DNA from 4 places in the Vibrio sp. EA2 genome. Region 3 is predicted to be linked to each of the others. Evidence: predicted binding sites of a transcription regulator. Region 3 holds the regulator's gene; each other region holds the start of a gene.
What was found. The regulator PurR, encoded in region 3, represses purine synthesis genes. The targets are predictions, from matches to a motif close to TNANGNAAACGTTTNCNTNA.
Positions count from the first base shown of each region.

Region 1: a site for PurR is predicted at 2,558-2,577, ahead of glyA (serine hydroxymethyltransferase). Genes of this name have one in related genera too.
Region 2: a site for PurR is predicted at 1,823-1,842, ahead of purE (5-(carboxyamino)imidazole ribonucleotide mutase). Genes of this name have one in related genera too.
Region 4: a site for PurR is predicted at 2,353-2,372, ahead of RXX31_RS09275 (uracil-xanthine permease family protein). Genes of this name have one in related genera too.

Region 1 is NZ_JAWLID010000007.1:20,006-23,965, forward strand. Features, by position in the region: gene lipA (lipoyl synthase) at 1-790, shown strand, start outside; gene glyA (serine hydroxymethyltransferase) at 1,251-2,501, opposite strand; gene RXX31_RS15100 (YitT family protein) at 2,848-3,453, shown strand; gene treC (alpha,alpha-phosphotrehalase) at 3,526-3,960, opposite strand, start outside.
Region 2 is NZ_JAWLID010000014.1:72,664-76,623, reverse strand. Features, by position in the region: gene aroE (shikimate dehydrogenase) at 1-81, opposite strand, end outside; gene hemF (oxygen-dependent coproporphyrinogen oxidase) at 184-1,101, opposite strand; gene RXX31_RS20905 (L-threonylcarbamoyladenylate synthase) at 1,150-1,707, opposite strand; gene purE (5-(carboxyamino)imidazole ribonucleotide mutase) at 1,913-2,398, shown strand; gene RXX31_RS20895 (5-(carboxyamino)imidazole ribonucleotide synthase) at 2,403-3,536, shown strand; gene RXX31_RS20890 (type I DNA topoisomerase) at 3,597-3,960, opposite strand, start outside.
Region 3 is NZ_JAWLID010000002.1:137,557-141,516, reverse strand. Features, by position in the region: gene torD (molecular chaperone TorD) at 61-708, shown strand; gene purR (HTH-type transcriptional repressor PurR) at 1,139-2,143, shown strand; cyclic di-GMP riboswitch class I at 2,412-2,500, shown strand; gene RXX31_RS04965 (TfoX/Sxy family DNA transformation protein) at 2,617-3,207, shown strand; gene RXX31_RS04960 (TVP38/TMEM64 family protein) at 3,389-3,960, shown strand, end outside.
Region 4 is NZ_JAWLID010000003.1:283,368-287,327, reverse strand. Features, by position in the region: gene wrbA (NAD(P)H:quinone oxidoreductase) at 1-64, shown strand, start outside; gene RXX31_RS09285 (DUF2069 domain-containing protein) at 87-527, shown strand; gene RXX31_RS09280 (DUF2066 domain-containing protein) at 770-1,969, opposite strand; gene RXX31_RS09275 (uracil-xanthine permease family protein) at 2,422-3,675, shown strand; gene upp (uracil phosphoribosyltransferase) at 3,765-3,960, opposite strand, start outside.

The DNA of each region.
Region 1 (3,960 bases), on a different contig from region 3:
GCGTAAGAATAAGCTTCACTCTGTATGTGAAGAAGCCTCTTGCCCTAACCTGGCTGAGTGTTTTAACCACGGTACTGCGACCTTTATGATCCTGGGCGCAATCTGTACTCGTCGTTGTCCTTTCTGTGACGTTGCTCATGGCCGTCCATTACCACCAGAAGCAGAAGAACCACAAAAGCTGGCGAAAACCATCGCAGATATGAAGCTGAAGTATGTGGTAATTACTTCTGTAGACCGTGATGATCTGCGTGACGGTGGTGCACAACACTTCGCTGACTGTAACCGCGAGATCCGTGCGTTGAACCCTAACATCAAGATTGAAACTCTGGTTCCTGACTTCCGTGGTCGTATGGACGTTGCGCTGGATCTGATGAAAGATAACCCGCCAGATGTATTCAACCACAACCTTGAAACGGCGCCACGTCTTTACCGCAAAGCTCGTCCGGGTGCAAACTACAAGTGGTCTCTGCAACTGTTGAAGAAATTCAAAGAACAGCACCCAGATGTACCGACTAAATCAGGTCTGATGATGGGTCTTGGTGAGACTAAAGAAGAGATCGTCGAAGTACTGAAAGATCTGCGCGAACACGGCGTAACGATGCTAACGCTTGGTCAGTACCTGGCACCAAGCCGTCACCACCTGCCAGTAGAACGTTACGTTCCACCATCAGAGTTTGATGAGCTTAAAGAGATCGCGCTGGAACTTGGTTTTACACACGCAGCGTGTGGCCCATTTGTTCGCTCTTCATACCATGCCGATATGCAGGCTCAAGGTATCGAAATCAAGTAATCAATTGATTATTAAGACTAAAAAGGTTGGCACTTCGCCAACCTTTTTTGTATCTGGCAAATGATGATAAAAAGCTACTCCACCACCGTCATTCTGAACAGCGACGAAGGAGCGTGATTCAGAATCTGTTTTCAGAGTACTGATGACTTTGGGGGGAAACTTTGAGTAAAAGAGTGTGCCGCAACAAGATTCCTGATCTCGCCTAGGCTCGTCGGAATGACGTGGTTTAGATATAAAATAAAGGGACAGTGTCGGTAGCCATCCTCTTACCTTCCGCACCCTTCACTATAGGGAATACCGAACTCATTCCAAACACCAGAAAAACAAAAAGGCCCTCAAATTGAGGACCTTAATATTTAATTTTCAAAATAGATGAGTCGAGTTCTAGGAGAACACACGGAGTTTGCGCGAGCAAATGAGTATGTTCGACACCGAAATCGGCTCACTCTATGAAGAACAATTATGCGTAAACTGGTAGACGCTTACAGATATCTAGAACTTTCTGTTTTGTCGCTTCGATAACTTCTTCGTTGTCGATGCTATCAAGAACGTCACACATCCAGTTCGCTAGCTCTTTTGCGTCTTCTACTGTGAAGCCACGGCGAGTGATTGCTGGTGTACCAACACGGATACCAGACGTTACGAATGGGCTACGTGGATCATTTGGTACTGAGTTTTTGTTTACTGTGATGTTCGCTGCACCTAGTGCTGCGTCCGCTTCTTTACCAGTAATGTTCTTGTCGATTAGATCAACTAGGAACAGGTGATTTTCTGTACCGTTAGAAACGATTTTGTAACCGCGCTCTTGGAACTGAGCAACCATTGCTTTCGCGTTTTCAACTACGCGAGCTTGGTATGCTTTAAATTCAGGTTCCATAGCTTCTTTGAACGCTACTGCTTTACCAGCGATAACGTGCATTAGAGGACCACCTTGACCACCAGGGAAAACAGCTGAGTTCAGCTTTTTGTACATGTCTTCGCCAGCGTTAGACAGGATAAGACCACCACGTGGACCTGCTAGTGTTTTGTGCGTCGTTGTTGTTACAACGTGTGCGTATGGTACTGGTGTTGGGTAAACGCCTGCTGCGATAAGGCCAGCAACGTGAGCCATATCTACGAATAGGTAAGCATCAACTTTGTCTGCAATTTCACGCATGCGTTTCCAATCAACGATTTGAGAGTAAGCTGAGAAACCACCGATGATCATCTTAGGCTTGTGCTCAATTGCAAGCGCTTCCATCTCGTCGTAGTTGATTTGACCAGCTTCGTCGATACCGTAAGGGATAACGTTGTAGTGCTTACCAGAGAAGTTTACTGGTGAACCGTGAGTCAGGTGACCACCGTGTGCCAGGCTCATGCCTAATACTGTATCGCCTGGGTTCAGAAGCGCCATGTATACTGCGCTGTTTGCTTGAGAACCAGAGTGAGGCTGTACGTTTGCGTATTCACAACCGAATAGTTCACATGCACGATCGATTGCTAATTGTTCCGCTTTATCTACGTACTCACAACCGCCGTAGTAACGCTTGCCTGGGTAGCCTTCAGCGTATTTGTTCGTTAGCTGAGAACCTTGAGCTTCCATTACACGTGGGCTTGTGTAGTTTTCAGAAGCGATAAGTTCAATGTGTTCTTCCTGGCGAAGAGTTTCTTCCTGGATAGCTGCGAACAGTTCCGCATCGTAATCTGCGATGTTCATATCACGCTTAAGCATCTGTATCTCCTGACTCAGATTAGTACTGAAATTGGCAAAAAAACTGTTTAATGACCGAGCGCAAACGTTTTCGTCGACCTAATGGCGCGCATTTTACATAATTTGATCTGGGTCATAAAGAGAAAATTTAAATTTTTCTCATGCAGTTTTTTCATGATGACGGGTAATAAATATCATGCCGATGTTGCAATTGTTTAAACGACACGCATTACTGTCAATTTTGTGCTTTACACCCTGTAAAACAGCAATTACATAGGTTTACCGTAAATTTTAGCCTCTAGCTACCGAAAAGATCATCTTTTTACTATTATGCTCGCCTTATTTCTCACCGATAACTGCAACTTTGATGGAAAAACACTCAAGAAAAGAAGACTGGGTAGCGATTCTTACCGGGACCTTTTTGGTTGCCCAAGGCGTTTTCTTTCTTCAATCCGCGCAACTCCTTACAGGAGGTACAACAGGATTGGCTTTGCTTATCAGTCAATTTACACCTTTTACCTTTGGTGTGCTGTACTTTTTAACTAACTGCCCTTTTTATCTGTTAGCTTGGAAACGCTTTGGACGTCACTTTGCCATCAATAGTGTTATTTCTGGTGCTTTAGTTTCAATTTTTGCCGATCATCTTTATTTACTGATTTCATTAGAGTCAGTCAATGATATCTATTGTGCTGTCGCTGGCGGACTATTAATGGGGTTAGGTATGCTGATCTTATTCCGTCATCGTTCTAGTCTGGGTGGCTTTAACGTGTTGTGCTTGTTTATCCAGGACAAATTCGGCATTTCAGTCGGAAAAAGTCAGATGGCAATTGATGTGTGTATTGTATTGGCGTCGATGTTCTTTGTCTCACCTTGGGTCATCGCTTTGTCAGCCTTAGGGGCGTTTGCGCTCAATCTGGTACTCGCCATGAACCACAAACCACATAGATACTCTGTCACCTATGGCTCTCAGTAACCCCGACGAAAAAAGGCTTTGGGGAGCATTCCAAAGCCTTTAGTGGGGGAGACAATCTCAGGAAAAGTTAAGTTACTCTTCAATCAACAAAATTCGTGTTTCATACGGACGCAGTGTTTGATGTCGAGAGGCAACCGCACTTGCCGAATTATGGTAGTTGGACAACAAACACTTCGCTTCCGCCACCTCAAAGCGCTCTGGCAAGACACATTCCACCTCTTCCCCATAGTAATTATTGATACACAACAACGTCTGGGATTCATTCTGGCGAGCGTAAGCAAAAATACGTGAATGTTCCGGCAGCAAATCTTCATAGCTGCCGTCCGTGATGACCGGGACCTGTTTGCGCAGCTCAATTAAGCGCTTGTAGAAATAAAATACGGAGTTTAAATCTGCTACAGCAGACTCGGCATTGATTTGCGGATAATTCTGCGCGACTTCGAGCCAAGGCGTTCCTTTGGTGAAACCAGCATGCAGTTGGCCATTCCATTGCATAGGCGTTCGCGA
Region 2 (3,960 bases), on a different contig from region 3:
AAAGAGTGTGTGAATAAATGGCGACTTACTGTGCCCGATGGGATTACCAAACACCGCATAGCGATCAACTTGCTGAGTCATTTCCTTACCTTTATTCCTTACCTTAATATAGAGAAAAACAGGGCCACCTGATTACAGATGACCCTATCACTATCTTTCTATATAGAAAAGGAGATTCAGCGCTTACCAGTCACGTGGTTTTAGGTATCGCTCGTATAGCTCGGCTTCAGGTGTCCCTGCTTCAGGCTGATAACTGTATTCCCAGCGTGCTAGTGGCGGCATTGACATAAGAATCGACTCCGTACGTCCACCACTTTGCAAACCAAACAAGGTGCCACGGTCGTAGACTAAGTTAAACTCAACATAACGGCCACGACGGTAGAGCTGAAACTCTCGCTCTCGATCGCCAAATTCAATGTCTTTACGTCGCGCAACGATTGGCAGATATGCTTCACAGAAGCCTTCGCCCACCGCTTTGATGTAATCGAAACATTTGTCGAACTCCCAATAGTTCAAGTCATCAAAGAACAAGCCACCTACACCACGAGTTTCGTTTCGATGTGGAAGGAAGAAGTATTTATCGCACCACGCTTTGTGTTCGGCATAAACTTCATCACCAAATGGGGCACAGATGGCCTTCGCGGTATCGTGCCATGACTGGCAGTCTTCTTCGAAAGGATAGAACGGCGTTAAGTCGAAGCCACCACCGAACCACCAGATCGGATCTTCTCCGTCTTTTTCTGCGATAAAGAAGCGCACATTGGCATGTGACGTCGGCACATACGGGTTTTTAGGGTGAATAACCAAAGAGACTCCCATCGCTTCAAAACGGCGCCCCGCCAATTCAGGACGATGCGCTGTTGCTGACGCTGGCATTTCTTTACCTTCTACATGAGAGAAGTTCACTCCACCTTGCTCAAACACGTCGCCATCACGCAGAACACGTGAACGACCACCACCACCAAGACGCTCGCCCGGCTCACGATGCCATGCATCTTCGACAAAGACGGCCTTTCCATCTTCTTGTTCTAACTGCTGGCAAATAGAATCCTGAAGCGATATCAGGAACTGCTTTACGGCGTGCTTATCGATTGCTGACATACGTTATTACCTATTATCTGGTACCTATTTGAAGGCTGGTAAGCAGGGTTAGCCCTGTCTTAATATTTGCGAGGTTTTGGCGTCACGAATTTCACTTGGCTTATCACGACCGCTGGTTTCACCACGAAGAATCGCCACCAGCTTATCACCCAGCTGCTGCTCGACTTCTTCCGTCGTCATACACGGCGGCAAGCCGGAAAGATTCGCGCTGGTAGAGGTTAACGGCTTTCCGAATGCATTACACATCTTTTGCACCAAAGGATGATCAGTCACACGAACTGCAATTGAATCAAACTGTCCTGAAACCCAGTTGGAGACTTTATCGCTCGCAGGCATGATCCAAGTGTAAGGACCAGGCCAGGTGGCATGAACTTTATCTAACTGCGCTTGCGTCAGCTGAGACTCGTCAATGTAAGGTAATAGCTGATCGTAGCTGGCAGCAATAAGAATGAGCCCCTTTTCTACCGGACGCTGTTTTAGTTCCAGCAGCTTTTGGATTGCCTCTGGGTTATCGGGATCACACCCAACGCCAAAAACACCTTCTGTTGGATAGGCAATCACTTCGCCTTGCTGTAGTGCATTGAGCACCTGTTCAAAGTTATCCACCGATGACTTCCTGATTATCTGACTGTATTATTTTCTCTGTGCCTAAGTGTACAAAGATTCATTCTCAGAGACTAAAGCAATTTTTTTATAAAATGTATCAATAGCATTTACAAAGGCGCGCAAACGTTTGCTTGAGATAAAAATCCCCGTATAATGCGCACAAATTTATCAGCTCACCTAATTTTGCAGCTTGAAGGAGTTTGAGATGAAAGTCGGTATCATCATGGGTTCTAAATCAGATTGGCCAACCATGAAACTAGCAGCGGACATGCTGGATCAATTTGGCGTGTCTTACGAAACAAAAGTGGTGTCAGCTCACCGTACTCCTCAACTATTGGCTGATTACGCAAGCAGTGCGAAAGAGCGCGGCATCAAAGTAATCATCGCAGGTGCAGGCGGCGCTGCTCACCTGCCAGGTATGGCAGCGGCATTCACCAGCGTACCAGTACTTGGGGTTCCGGTTCAGTCACGTGCACTGAAAGGTATGGATTCTCTACTATCTATCGTACAAATGCCAAAAGGAATCGCAGTGGGTACGTTGGCGATTGGCGAAGCAGGTGCAGCAAACGCAGGTATCCTGGCCGCACAAATCCTGGGTACGCATGATGAAAGCATCATGGCGAAGGTAGAAGCATTCCGTAACGAACAGACGGAAACGGTACTGGCTAACCCAAACCCAGCTGAGGACTAATCGGATGCACGTACTGGTTCTAGGAGCTGGTCAGTTGGCTCGTATGATGTCGCTGGCTGGTGCACCACTGAATATTCAAATCTCTGCTTACGATGTGGGTAGCGGCAATATCGTTCACCCTCTTACTCAACATGTGCTTGGTCATGGTCTGGAAAATGCCATTGAGCAAGTTGATGTGATCACAGCAGAATTCGAGCATATCCCTCACGATGTACTCGACATCTGTGAAGAGAGTGGAAAGTTCCTTCCGAGTACCGAAGCGATCAAGGCTGGCGGTGACCGTCGTCTTGAAAAAGCCCTGCTCGACAATGCTGGCGTGCGTAATGCGAAATACTACGTGATTGAAACACGTGAAGATTTTGAGCGTGCGATTGAACACGTTGGTATGCCGATGGTACTGAAAAGTGCATTAGGCGGTTACGATGGTAAAGGTCAATGGCGCTTGAAAGAAGCTTCTCAGGTAGACGCTATCTGGACGGAAATGGCCGAGTGCATCGCAGCAACACCAACCCAAGCTATAGTGGCTGAAGAGTTTGTTCCATTTAACTGTGAAGTATCTTTAGTTGGTGCTCGCGGTAAAGATGGTAGCATTGAAGTTTATCCACTGGCAGAGAACGTGCACACTGATGGTGTACTGAGCCTTTCTACCGCCATTGATGAACCAGAACTTCAAACTCAAGCCAAGCAGATGTTTACTGCGGTTGCAGAAAGTCTGGGTTATGTTGGCGTATTAGCCCTAGAGTTCTTCGATGTTGATGGCACTTTATTGGTGAATGAGATCGCGCCACGTGTTCATAACTCAGGTCACTGGACACAGCAAGGTGCGGAAACTTGTCAGTTTGAAAACCATTTGCGCGCGGTTTGTGGTTTGCCACTAGGCAGCACGAAACTGGTTCGTGAAACGTCGATGGTTAATATTCTCGGTGAAGACACTTTGCCAGAAGCCGTGTTAGCAATGGATGGTTGCCATATTCATTGGTATGGCAAAGAGAAACGTCCAGGACGCAAGATGGGCCACATTAATGTGTGTGGAGACTACCCAGGCGAACTTCATCGCAGACTATGTGCGTTAGGCAATGTACTGGATGCAGAGGCTTTCCCTGCCGTGCAGGGTTTTGCCAAGCAATCTCAAGCTTAGAATAAAGCTAAAAACAATAAAGGGTCGCATCATGCGACCCTTTTTAATTGGTAGTTTCGTTTACTGGGCTTGCGTATGCTGACACTTACGGTTAGCACACTGCAACTTCACCCCGCTGGCGAGCTTCTTTTCAACCAGCAATGTAAAACCGCACGCTTCGCAACGACCTTTGACCGGCGGTAAGTTCACAGCAAACTTACACTTTGGGTAATTATCACAGGCGTAAAATGTTTTGCCGAAGCGTGTCTTGCGCTCGACTAAATGACCTTTGCCACATTCAGGGCAAGCATGCTGTTCCTGTGATTTTTTTTCTGGCTCTGGCTGGTTAATCGACTCAATATGATGACAAGCCGGGTAACTGCTGCACCCGACAAACATGCCATAACGTCCCTGGCGCAACACCAACTCATTGCCACAGTCAGGG
Region 3 (3,960 bases):
AAGGGACATCTGAATTTGATTTTGTGGTGCCAGAAACAGAGCATCATTCAGGAGCCTAAAATGCAAGAAGTGAAAGCTTTTAATGAAAAACGCGCCGAGATCTACTGGTGGTTTTCTAGCTTATTCGCTAAAGAACTGACAGCCAAAGAATTGGAGGCTTACCATAGTGTCGAAATTCGTAGCTTTTTGGCGGGCTTAGGTGAAAATGAATCTCTCAAACCCGCAATTGATCGCCTTGTTGACGCGTTGAATCGCTTACAAGACCGTGAAGATGCGCAACTAGAGCTTGCTGCTGATTTTTGTGAGCTGTTCTTAAAGACAGAAAAGTACGGCGCACTTCCTTACGCTTCGATGTATATCGGCGAATCAGGTTTGCTCAATGACAAGCCAGCAGAAGAGATGGAAAGATTGATGGCGGAGTTTGGTGTCCAAGTTGACGACAGCCTGAAGGAACCCGCCGACCATTTAGCGGTAGAGCTCGACTTCTTAGGTAATATGATCATTCGCTCTAATGAGTTTGAACAAGAAAAACACATGGAAGAAGCCTTCCTAAAACAAAATGAATTCATCCAAGGCCAACTCATGTCCTGGTTACCACAGTTCGCACAAAAATGTCAGCAACTGGATGAATTTGGCTTCTATGCCAGTGTCTCGCAACTATTAATTGCATTTTGTAAACTGGACAGCGCTTACCTTCTTGGTGAATAATTGCCGCCTATTTTAGGGAGCCTGTCGATGAGGTTCCCTATATTTTATTCGTTAACGATTAAAATTGTTCCGAGCGCTCGCTTTTTAGCAATCAAAATGTGACTTCCGAGACACAAAACCATTGCTGAAATTATTGCCAGCCTGCCCGCATAGGGCTAAAATGTGAACGCAAACGATTAAATATGATTTTATGTAAACCGCTGAAATAAAGCGGTTTTTGTGTTTTCTTAATAGGTTGTTGACCTTTCTGCACTCAGTTGAAGAAAGTTGCTTTATCAACCGCTGTTGCTACTTACCCTCTACCGACTTCGGAGTAACCACTGCTAAACATACTCAGCGCCATTAATTTTGTTGCGCTAAGTTTACACAAGACACGCAGCACAAGGTTTAGTCCCTCGGTATATTAGTAGCTCGATACAGGACACCATTTATGGCCACTATAAAAGACGTCGCTCGATTAGCCGGCGTTTCTACCACAACAGTTTCGCACGTTATCAACAAAACGCGTTTTGTTGCAGAAGCAACGCAAGAAAAAGTAATGAAAGCTGTTGATGAGCTTAACTATGCACCAAGTGCGGTAGCTCGTAGCTTGAAATGTAACTCAACTCGGACTATCGGTATGTTGGTAACGCAATCTACCAACCTATTCTTCTCCGAAGTCATCGATGGTGTAGAGAGTTACTGTTACCGACAAGGCTACACACTAATCCTGTGTAACACTGGTGGTATCTATGAAAAGCAAAGAGATTACATCCGCATGCTCGCAGAAAAGCGTGTAGATGGCATTCTGGTGATGTGTTCCGACTTGACCGAAGAACTTAAACAAATGCTCGATCGCCATTCTGATATCCCAAAAGTTGTTATGGATTGGGGCCCAGAGAGCTCCCAAGCCGATAAAATTATGGACAACTCAGAAGAAGGTGGATATATCGCGACTAAGTACCTGATTGATAATGGTCATACCGATATTGCTTGCTTGAGTGGCCACTTTGAGAAACTCGCATGCCAAGAGCGTATCGCTGGATTCCGCCGCGCCATGGCAGAAGCGAATTTACCGGTAAACGAGGACTGGATTCTTGAAGGTAACTTTGAATGTGATACCGCTGTTTTGGTCGCAGACAAAATTACTGCCATGGAAAAACGTCCAACGGCCGTATTCTGTTTCAATGACACCATGGCGCTCGGTTTGATGAGCCGTTTACAACAAAATGGTATCAAGATTCCAGAAGAGATATCTGTCGTCGGTTACGACAACATCGAGTTGGCAGAGTATTTCTCGCCACCACTGACAACGATCCACCAACCGAAGCGGCGTGTCGGTAAAAATGCTTTTGAGATTCTACTTGAACGTATTAAAGACAAAGAGCACGAGAAACGCATTTTTGAAATGCAGCCAGAGTTGGTCATTCGAAATACGGTCAAAAAACTCAATTAATTACTAATAAGCGCTCGCCAGAGCGCTTATTTTTCACGTTAAAAATTATCTTTTTTCGTCGTTTGTGTTCACTACAATCAATAAACATTTTATAAGTTGCTGTTTTGTATAAACACGAGCTCCCTCACATAGCCTTACAACCTGTGCTCAGTCTTCAATCTCAATTATGAAACCACAACCATAATATAAGGGCGTTTTACTGAAGCAACATCACATTTTGATCTCTGAAACGTGATGTTAATTCAAGATAAAAAGTATTCTCTACGTGTCACGCACAGGGCAAACCATCCGAAAGGATGGGACGCAAAGCTTCCGGCCTTAACCATGTTTCTAATGGAAGGTAGCGGGGTTACCGATGGCAAATATGCGTATAATGAGTTTACTCTATAATGACATTGTTCCTGCATGTATTTGCTATTCTCTCGGACCTGACTTTTGGTGGCGTAATATTAATTACACCGAGATAACACATAATGGATAAACCGATACTCAAAGATTCTATGAAGCTATTTGAGGCACTTGGTACGATCAAGTCGCGCTCAATGTTTGGTGGCTTCGGACTTTTCGCTGATGAAACGATGTTTGCACTGGTTGTAAATGATCAACTTCATATACGAGCAGACCAACAAACTTCATCTAACTTCGAGAAGCAAGGACTAAAACCGTACGTTTATAAAAAACGTGGTTTTCCGGTCGTTACTAAATACTATGCGATTTCCAACGACTTATGGGAATCCAGTGAACGCTTGATAGAAGTCGCGAAGAAGTCTTTAGAACAAGCCAATTTAGAAAAAAAGCAACAAGCCAGTAGTAAACCTGACAGGTTAAAAGATCTGCCAAATTTACGACTAGCCACAGAACGAATGCTTAAGAAAGCTGGCATTAAATCAGTTGAACAACTTGAAGAAGCTGGCGCACTAGGTGCTTACAAGGCGATACGTGACTCGCACTCTGCAAAAGTAAGCATTGAGCTGCTGTGGGCTTTAGAAGGGGCAATAAATGGCACTCATTGGAGCGTCGTTCCCCAATCTCGCAGAGAAGAGCTAAAAAGTGCGCTTTCTTAACCAGCAGAGACAAATCTTTACGATGTATTTAAACCGCAGCTCTAGCCGCGGTTTTTTTTGAAATTTTTTCCGGCCTCAACCTGTCTATAAGTCTGTATATCAAATAATTGATAACGAGTACCCTATTTCTAATGGTATCTGTTAAATTCTTAGGGCAAGGCTGTCCTTCCGGAGTACAACAATGAATAAAAAACTGGTTTTTGGGTTGATACTGCTCTTAACGATAATTTTGTTAGCCGTTAACTTTAGCCAGTACTTCACTTTAGATAACGCCAAAGCGCAACAAGAAGCGCTCAACACCTATATTAGTGAAAGGTTTGTCGTTGCTATTACGCTCTATTTCATCGCTTATATCGCGATCACGGCGTTTTCTATTCCCGGCGCAGCCGTCGTCACTTTATTAGCTGCTGCCCTATTTGGCTTCTGGGCGAGCTTAGTTCTTGTCTCCTTTGCCAGTACTATCGGTGCGACGTTAGCTTTCCTGAGCAGCCGTTACTTATTACGAGATTGGGTACAAACAAAATTTGCTGCTAAGCTCAGCGCGATCAACGAAGGCGTCAAAAAAGACGGATCATCTTACCTACTTTCGTTGCGATTAATTCCTGTATTCCCTTTCTTTCTCATCAACTTATTGATGGGGTTAACCCCAATGTCTGTTGGTCGCTTTTATATTACTAGCCAAATCGGAATGCTCCCAGGTACAGCCGTTTATCTCAATGCAGGTACTCAGTTAGCAACGATTGAAAGTCTATC
Region 4 (3,960 bases), on a different contig from region 3:
TCGCCTGGCACAGAAGTTGGGTAAACGACTGGCAACAGCGGCCATAAAGCTGAAAGGCAGTTAGTAAATTCAAGGATAGTAAGTCGATGTCTGAATCTTTTGACCAACCTGCACTCGGTGCGAAAACCAAAAGCTATCGTTATTTAGCTTTGATCGGCAACTTAGCGTTATTAGCTTGGGTAGCAATTTGGCAGCTCGCGCTGTCTCCTCACCCTCATTTGAGTAGCACAACACTTGCCATTGCTTGGTGTATCCCATTGTTACTCCCTTTACCAGGCATATTAGCAGGCAAGCCATATACTCACGCATGGGCAAACTTTGTGTTAATGCTGTACTTTCTACACGCATTAACCATTTTATATGTCGATGGTGGAGAGCGTTGGCTCGCAGTGGTTGAACTCGTACTCACAACCTTAGGCTTTTTTGGCAACATTCTGTTTGCACGCGCCAGAGGTAAAGAGCTGGGACTTAAATTGAAGCGCTTATCTCAGGTAGAAAAAGAAGAAAAAGCGAAATTCAAAAAATAAGGCGTGTAATTACGCAAAAAAAGAGTCGCGAATTGCGACTCTTTTTTATTATTTTCAAAATATTATACCAGTCTGGAAAGTTAACTGGTCAGGGAACAGGGTTCGATAAACAAACTCTATTTGCCATGGATGGCAAATCAAAGCCCCATGGATGGGTTCATGTGTGTTTGTGTTCGATGCCTGTTTTCTGGTTCTCTATAATTAAGTATGACCACTTTCGTACTTAGGTGGTTATTAGAACTCTATGAACGTTGCCCCTCAGTCCATTCATAAATGACATCATACTGTTCTTGCACTGGCTGAACGACGGCTGGTTCAGATTCTTGCAATTCCTCAACCGATACGTCAGCAGTTAAGGCATCTGACCCTAATTGATCTTCTTCCGTGACCAATTCCGTTTGCATTGAGTCTTGCTCAGGCTGCACAGGATCCACTTCTTCCACTGGCTTTACTGGCTCTTGGTACTCGCCCAGTTGCGAGATCGATGACGCTTCTTTTTCAAACGTTTCTTTAGAGGCCAGGAGATGAAGTTTAAGCGTTAATTCATCCCCCTGAACACGCTTAACCTCACTGCCAGCAACAGAGTTAAGTTTGTGTAACGCGCTCTCTAAGTGGAAAAAATCTATAGCGGAATGAATGTTGACCACTTTCATTGTGATCCCATCAGAAGACTCACCAGACACAACCACGGCACTCTTGCCTGCGTAATAGTCGGTAATTCCGTCAACCATCTCAGCCATTGCATTAGCCCCAGATGCTGACCCGCTGCGAGGAGAACGCTGAGAGATAAGAATTGCCGATGGTGATTGGTCATATAACGTCCAGCGAATTTGATCGCCCTGAGTTTTTACCACCAACACAGCATCTACCGGGTAACGTTGGCTGGCCTTGGCAATCGGCTCAGCAAAACCACCCCATAGATCGGAAACGTTAACACCAGTCACATCATCAAAGTCCCCGACAGGAAAAGTGATTGGTAACCCTCGAGCTTCAGCAGCGGTGTGCAATGCAGAAACCTTCGGTGAGTCTGAGTGCTCCCAAGCAATGGTACGTTCATACGCTTGCTCTTCAATCGCCCAGACGAGAATATTGGCGCGGTGAGCAGACCAAGATGGCAACTGCGCCTGCGTAAGAAGAGAATGAATCTGACCACTGCTGAAACGCATTTTCAAACTTGGTTGGCCATCCACTTGACCGTAACCAAGTTGAGAAATATAGCGCGAGCTTGAGCTTAACGCCTTTTGAATAATCGGATTGCTTAAAGAGGATTGAGAACCAGTCGCTCGAACAATTACCTCTTTCATACCTTGTTCACGAGCCAAAGACTCGCCGTTGTTTTGCTCACTGTCGATAACCACTTCAGCACGATAGATATCTACCTGTGTTAATGCGTAAACGGGCAGGGACAACCAACCTATCAGTAAAAGAGCTAAATAGCGCATAGTTTCATTTTCCTCTAATTAAGAGAAAGCATAATAAGCAACTATCAAATCTTGAGCAAGGCGAGTCATAGACAAATGGCTTAAAATTCAATCAACTTACGCTATTTGCGGCCCAGTGTTCAGAGTCGACTCACCTGCCATCCTTTTTCTTATCAATCAATGTGCGTATTCAAAAAGTCAATTCGTCTGTGTTCCAGATAAATGAACATCTCCTTGCCGACATTACTTGTTCCGATATAAGCCACACGTAATCACATCTTTTAGTTTGCGCATAATCCAATAAAATATGAATTTTGGTTAGTAAAACAGGCACTTTTGTAAGAAATTGGCTCTAAAAGCCTATTTTAGCCACTTAAAATCAGCGAAAAGTTTGATCTGACCATTGTCGCAAACGTTTGCTGAGTGATATTATTCGCCGGATTTGTCTGCGTATCTTTAAATAGGAAATGATTATGAAAAATGCGTTACAAGGCGCTCAGATGCTCTTTGTCGCTTTTGGTGCTTTGGTACTCGTGCCACTTCTGACTGGCCTTGATCCAAACGTTGCACTCTTCGGCGCCGGTGTCGGTACCCTCCTCTTCCAATTAATCACTAAACGTTCTGTTCCAATTTTCCTGGCCTCTTCTTTCGCGTTTATTGCTCCTATTATGTTCGGTATCCAAACTTGGGGTATTGGTGCAACAATGGGCGGCTTAATGGCAGCAGGTATGGTTTATGTTGCTCTAGGCGCGGCGATTAAAGTTCGTGGCGTTGGCTTTATCCATAAGATTTTGCCACCTGTGGTTGTTGGCCCAGTGATTATGGTAATCGGCCTAGGTCTAGCACCAACAGCAGTGAATATGGCGATTGGTAAAACTGGCGATGGTGCGGCTCAACTGGTTAACGGTGACGCTGCGATGATCATTTCAGCGGTATCACTGCTTACGACTATCGCACTAAGCGTATTTGCTAAAGGCTTTCTAAAACTGGTACCGATTGTAGGCGGTATCTTGGCAGGTTACTTAGTGTCTCTTGCGTACGGCGTTGTTGATTTTACTCCAGTCGCTCAAGCTGCTTGGCTCGCAATGCCAAACTTCACGACACCAGAATTCAACATCAATGCCATCCTATTTATGATCCCTGTTGCGATCGCTCCCGCTGTAGAACACGTTGGTGATATGCTGGCGATTTCAAATGTAACTGGCAAAGACTACCTCAAAAAACCTGGTCTGCACCGCACAATCGCGGGTGACGGGGTAGCCACTATGGCTGCAGCTATGGTTGGTGCGCCGCCGAATACAACGTACAGCGAAGTAACTGGCGCAGTAATGCTAACCAAAGCCTTCAACCCGAAGATCATGACATGGGCAGCAGTGACGGCGATTGTTTTGGCGTTGGTGGGTAAACTAGGTGCTATCCTTCAAACTATCCCAGTTCCAGTAATGGGCGGCATCATGATCCTTCTGTTTGGTTCTATCGCAACCGTGGGTCTGAACACATTGATCAAAAACCACGTAGATCTGCATAAGTCGCGTAACCTGGTTATCGTTGCGGTTACGCTCGTATTCGGTATCGGTGGCATGGCTTTCGGTATTGGCGAATTCAGCCTACAAGGCGTTAGCTTATGCGGTATCGTGGCAATCATTCTTAATCTCGTGCTTCCTCATGACCTAGGTGAAAACCATGTGGTAGATAACGCTCAGATCGAAGAAGAAAACTCGAACTAATTCGTCACTTCAATTCGACACATACAAAAAAGGCTTGGTATTGACCAAGCCTTTATTTTTTTGCATTGATTCAGCGTGATTTTTGGCGCTTATTTAGTACCGAAGATCTTATCACCCGCATCACCTAGACCAGGAACGATGTAACCTTTGTCGTTTAGTTTCTCGTCGATTGCAGCCGTGTATAGCTCAACATCTGGGTGCGCTTTCTCTAGTGCTTCAATACCTTCAGGAGCCGCGACCAGAACAAGTACTTTAATCTGGTTACAACCTTTCTCTTTCAGAAGG